Linked DNA regions of Ruegeria pomeroyi DSS-3. The protein of the gene in region 1 interacts with the protein of each later gene in a pairwise test. Links are inferred from orthologs where the notes say so. Each region holds a gene or a part of one and is shown on either strand. Other genes may lie near its edges.

The links. Proteins that work in one complex are often made in the same cells at the same time.
Region 2: the proteins of sfsA (region 1) and SPO_RS10065 interact in binary tests that used the Escherichia coli proteins (3 or more experiments, as listed by UniProt). The link is inferred for Ruegeria pomeroyi DSS-3 from one-to-one orthologs.

Annotation. Positions count from the first base shown.
Region 1 is NC_003911.12:3,968,648-3,971,579, forward strand. It holds sfsA (DNA/RNA nuclease SfsA), read left to right. Parts: upstream 1-1,086; coding sequence 1,087-1,779; downstream 1,780-2,932. Other genes in the region: SPO_RS19075 (GNAT family N-acetyltransferase), read right to left, coding at 1-318; SPO_RS19080 (competence/damage-inducible protein A), read right to left, coding at 315-1,037; map (type I methionyl aminopeptidase), read left to right, coding at 1,865-2,674; SPO_RS19095 (HAD family hydrolase), read right to left, coding at 2,785-2,932. UniProt on the Escherichia coli protein: Binds to DNA non-specifically. Could be a regulatory factor involved in maltose metabolism.
Region 2 is NC_003911.12:2,110,913-2,113,708, reverse strand. It holds SPO_RS10065 (glutamate-5-semialdehyde dehydrogenase), read left to right. Parts: upstream 1-669; coding sequence 670-1,923; downstream 1,924-2,796. Other genes in the region: SPO_RS10055 (DUF3553 domain-containing protein), read left to right, coding at 2,569-2,751; SPO_RS10060 (histidine phosphotransferase family protein), read right to left, coding at 1,924-2,520; proB (glutamate 5-kinase), read left to right, coding at 1-615. UniProt on the Escherichia coli protein: Catalyzes the NADPH-dependent reduction of L-glutamate 5-phosphate into L-glutamate 5-semialdehyde and phosphate. The product spontaneously undergoes cyclization to form 1-pyrroline-5-carboxylate.

The sequences.
Region 1 (2,932 bases):
CGGCATCGGGAGGTCAGTCAGCTGGCTGACCGGGCAGGCATAGATATTGACCGGGTCGACGATCGAGTAGCCGCGTCCGGCCAGGGCCGCATCCAGCCCCTCGTCCCCCGGGCGCAGCTGGAACAGCGGCGGCTGGCCCATCTGCCGCATCGCAGCCTCGGCGGCTTCGATCTGAGGCTCGGAGACCGCGCCCGAGGCTGAGGCGGCCGAGACCCGCTTGCCGCCGCCGCGGCCCTCGCGCAGGGTCAGGGTGCCATCTGTCCGGCTGTCGGCGGCGGGCCAGGTTGCATCGACCACCGCGAACCAGTCAGGCGTCATTGCGCGGTCTCCCGCGCAAGCCGGGTGACAGCCGCGTCGATCCGCACACCATCCGTACCCCGCACCACCACATTGGCACCGAATGCTCCGTTGATCTGGAACGGATAGCAGCCAATGGTCAGATCGGGAAAATCCTCGGCCAACTGCGTCAGGGTTGCGGCGATGTCGCCCTCGCCCCGGTCAATCCGCAGGGTCTGCGACAACAGCGGCTGACCGCCGGTCAGCGTCGGCAGGATGCTGGCGACCATCGCCTGAAACACGCTGGGCACACCCGCCATCACATGTACGTTGCCCAGGGTAAAGCCCGGCGCTGTGCTGACCGGATTGTCAATCAGCGTGGCCCCATCGGGGATACGCGCCATGCGCAGCCGCGCGGCGTTCAGCTCCAGCCCGGTCTTGGCATAATGCGCCTCGAGCAGGGCGCGCGCATCGGCGCGCACGTCGATGGCGGCACCAAAGGCGCGGGCGATGCAATCGGCGGTGATGTCGTCATGGGTCGGCCCGATGCCGCCGCTGGTGAAGACATGGTCGAACCCATCCGACAATGCCTTGACCGCCGTCTCGATCGCCGGGGCGTCGTCGCTGACCACGCGCACCTCTTTCAGGTCAATCCCGTGTTTGCTCAGCTCTCCGGCGAGATAGTACATGTTGGCGTCGCGGGTGCGCCCCGACAGGATCTCGTCTCCGATGACCAGCATGGCGGCGGTTGGGTTTGGCATGGCGCCCTCTCTCTTGATCGACCCCTGCCGCAGGTATAGGCCCGGGATCATGCGCTTTCAAACAACTCTTGTCCCCGCCCGCCTGATCCGTCGCTACAAACGCTTTCTGGCCGATTGCCAGTTGGAAGACGGGCGCGAGGTGACCGCCCATTGCGCCAATCCCGGCTCGATGATGGGGCTGGCGGACCCCGGAACGAAAATCTGGCTGGAACCCAATGACGATCCGAAGAAGAAGCTGAAGTTCGGCTGGCGGTTGGTCGATCACGAGAACGGCCATTTCACCGGTGTCGATACCTCGGTCCCGAACCGGGCCTTGAAGACCGCGCTCGAGCGCCGCGCCATTCCGTCGCTGGCCGCCTATGAAACGGTGCGGCCCGAGGTGAAATACGGCCAGAACAGCCGCATCGACTTTCTGCTGAGCGGGCCCGGCCTGGCGGACGCCTATGTCGAGGTCAAAAGCGTGACACTGTGCCGTGAGCCCGGCCTGGCCGAGTTTCCCGACAGCGTGACCGCGCGCGGCGCCAAGCATCTGGCAGAGCTGGCTGCGATGGCCGGGCTGGGGCATCGGGCGATCATGCTTTATCTGGTACAGCGGACCGATTGCGACAGATTCACCCTGGCCGCGGATATCGACCCGGCCTATGCGCGCGCCTTTGAAACGGCCCGCGCGCAGGGTGTGGAAAAGCTGATCCTGACCACCCATATCTCTCCTCAAGGAGTCGAAATCGCCGATATGCTTTGACATATTGCGACGCTGCGCCCTCTGGCACTTTCTGCGCAAGCAGCGTAAACAGGGATCCGCGCGCAACTATTGGAGCCTCGCACCGATGAAGGAACATCGTGGCCGCCTGACCAGGGATGGTATCCGCATCTACGAACCCACCGACTTTGCCGGCATGCATGCGGCAGGGGCGGTTGCGGCGCGTATTCTGGACGATATCGCGGAACATGTCTTTCCGGGCCAATCCACGGGCGAGATCGACCGGATCATCACCGGGATGGTCGAGGCTGCCGGCGCGAAATCGGCGACCATCGGTTACAAGGGCTATGAGCATGCCAGCTGCATCTCGGTCAACCATGTGGTCTGCCACGGAATTCCGGGCGACAAGCGGCTGGGCGAGGGCGATATCCTGAATATCGACGTCACCGTGATCGTCGATGGCTGGTTCGGCGATACCAGCCGGATGTACGTGGCCGGCAAGCTGCCGCGCAAGGCCGAGCGGCTGATCCAGGTGACGCATGACGCCCTGTTCAAGGGGATCGAGATGGTCAAGCCGGGCAATACTTTCGGCGATATCGGCCATGCCATCCAGACCTATGTCGAGGCGCACCGCATGTCGGTTGTGCGCGATTTCTGCGGTCACGGGCTGGGCCAGGTGTTTCACGCCCCGCCCAACGTGCTGCATTACGGCCGCCCCGGCACCGGCGCGGTGCTGGAGGAAGGCATGTTCTTCACCATCGAACCGATGGTGAATCTGGGCCGCCCCGAGACCAAGACGCTGGCCGATGACTGGACCGCCGTCACCCGCGACAAATCGCTGTCGGCGCAGTTCGAACATTCGGTCGGGGTGACCGCAAACGGGGTCGAGATCTTTACCCTTTCGCCCGGCGGCAAGTTCCACCCGACCTACGCCTGATCAGGGCGGAACCGGGGACCAGCCCCCGGACCCCCAGGATACTTCTGGCAAGAGGAAAAGCAGAGGCCGGACCTCTGCAGACACGGTCGCGCGCTTACCGGTTGAGCCGGTCACAGCGCGAGCAGCACCGGCACTTCGGCCATATCATGAAACACCTCGGCCCCAAGCGCGCGCAGATTCGCGCCATCGCCATGGGCGACATAGCCGAGGCAACGCATACCGGCCCGAACGGCGGCGGTAACGCCTGATGGGCTATCC
Region 2 (2,796 bases), 1.9 Mb from region 1 along the record:
GGCGCCGATCAGCTGATTCTGCTGTCGGATGTGGACGGGTTCTATACCGGCAACCCCAGCGACGATCCGGGCGCCACCCGGTTCGACGTGATCGACCGGATCACGCCCGAGATCGTGGCGATGGCAGGGGATGCAGGCTCGGGCCTGTCCAAGGGCGGCATGAAGACCAAGCTGATGGCGGCACAGATGGCCACCGCCGGCGGCTGCGCCATGGCAATTACCGAAGGGTCGCCTCTGAACCCGCTGAAAACGCTGGAAAACGGTGCCAACTGCACCTGGTTCACCGCAACGCTTGATCCGCAGGCGGCGCGCAAACGCTGGATTGCGGCGATGAAGCCGCGCGGCGACATCACCGTCGATGCGGGTGCTGCGCGCGCGCTGGAGGGCGGCAAAAGCCTGCTGCCTGCGGGCGTGGCCTCGGTCACCGGCGATTTCGGGCGCGGCGATCCGGTGGCGATCCTCGGGCCTGACGGGCGGCGCCTGGGTCAGGGGCTGTGCCGCTATACCGGGGACGAGGCGCGCGCCATTCGCGGGCGGCAGTCTTCGGATATCGAGGCGACGCTGGGCTACCCAGGCCGCGCCGCGCTGATCCACCGGGACGACATGGCGCTTTGACCTGTCGGCCCGCAGACGCTACCCATTGATCCGACCGCAGCCCAGGGGCCCGACATGAAAGACATCGCCGACATCTCCGCCACCATGACCGAATTGGGCAAACGCGCCCGCGCCGCCGCGGCCCAATTGGCCTTTGCCAGCGCCGAGGCCAAGCGTGCCGCGCTGATCGGTGCCGCCGATGCGGTCTGGGCCCGGCGGGGTGAGATCATCGCCGCCAATGCGCGCGATCTGGAATTTGGCCGTGACAAGGGGCTGAGCCCGGCGATGATGGACCGGCTGATGCTGGACGAGGCGCGCATTCAGGGCATCGTCGACGGCTTGCGCACCGTGGCCGACCAGGATGATCCGGTGGGCGAGGTTCTGGCGGAATGGGACATGCCCTCGGGCATCCATATCCAGCGGGTGCGCACGCCGCTGGGGGTGATTGGGGTGATCTATGAAAGCCGCCCCAACGTGACAGCGGATGCCGGGGCGCTGTGCCTCAAATCGGGCAATGCGGTGATCCTGCGCGGCGGGTCCGAAAGCTTCCATTCCTCGGGTGCGATCCATGCCTGTCTGGTCGCGGGGCTGCGCGCCGCAGGCCTGCCCGAGGATGCGATCCAGCTGGTGCCGACCCGCGACCGGGCGGCGGTGTCCGAACTGCTGACCATGACCGATTATGTCGACGTGATCGTGCCGCGCGGCGGCAAGGGGCTGGTGGGTCTGGTACAGCGCGAGGCGCGGGTGCCGGTCTTTGCCCATCTCGAAGGCATCGTGCATATCTATATCGACAAGGCCGCCGATCCTGAAAAGGCGCTGCGCGTGGTGATGAATGCCAAGACGCGCCGCACCGGAATTTGTGGCGCAGCCGAATGTCTGTTGATTCACAAGGATATAGCGGACAATCTTGGTGCTGATCTGGTGCGCGCGCTGATCGAGGCCGGGGTCGAGGTGCGGGCCGAGGGGCTGCCCGGCTCGCTTGCCGCAACCGAGGCGGACTGGGGCAAGGAATACCTCGATATGATCATCGCGGCCAAGGTGGTCGATGACGTGGATGCGGCCATCGCTCATATCCGGCAGTATGGCTCGAACCACACCGATTGCGTGATCACCGAAGATGACGCGGTTGCCGCGCGCTTTTTCGAGCGGCTCGACAGCGCCATCCTGATGCACAATGCTTCGACCCAGTTTGCCGATGGCGGCGAGTTCGGCATGGGCGCCGAGATTGGCATCGCCACCGGCAAGATGCATGCGCGCGGCCCGGTGGGGGCGGCGCAGCTGACCAGTTTCAAATACCTGGTGCGCGGGAACGGAACGACCCGGGCCTGATCAGAACCGGATCACCAGCTGGCGGTCGCTGGTTTCAACCGTGACCCGCCGGCCGGCATCTTCGGCCACCGCCGGCAGGAGGGCGAATTGAACCTGCGCCGGTGTCACCTGTTTCAGGGCGGCGGGGTTGCTCAACCCCTCCCACAGGGCGGGATCGACCGACAGTTTCTCGGCCTCGGCGGTGACGATCCAGCGGTCTCCCTGCTGGTCCATCCGCACGCTGCCGCCAAAGGGCAGGGCGGTTTCGCAGCATTGCAGTGCCAGAAAGGCCATCCGCACCTCGGCGCGGGTAACCGGCTCAGTCGGTGCCCAGTCGGCCTTGGCCCGGGCGCTGCGGTTCAGATCGTCGAGCAGGCCGACCAGTTCGGCGCGGCCCAGCATCTGATCGCTCGACGCGCCATAGGCGATGCGAAAGAAGCGGATGCGTGCCCCGGCATTGCCGACGCTGTCGGCAATCAGCTCCATCTCGGGCCCCTCGACCGAACCGGTCATGTCCAGCAGCTCAAGCCCGTTGGTAATGGCGCCGATCGGGCTGATCAGATCATGACAGATGCGCGAGCCGATCAGGCTGGCCAGGTTGACGCCGCTTTGGGCCATGCGATACCTCCGTTATCAGACCTCACATCCAGCAGACAGGGCCCGGATATGACCGATCTCAATGCCATTCTTGCACCGGGCATGTTCGTGCGCCACCCCGATTACCCCGACTGGGGAACAGGGCAGGTCCAGTCCAGCATCGCCGGCAAGATCACCGTGAATTTCCCCGATCAGGGCAAGGTGGTGATCGACGGCACACGCATCGCCCTGCTTGTGGTCTTTGATCCGTGATTTGCGTTACCGAAAGGTTAACAGCAGGGCAGGCCCGCGCCTTTG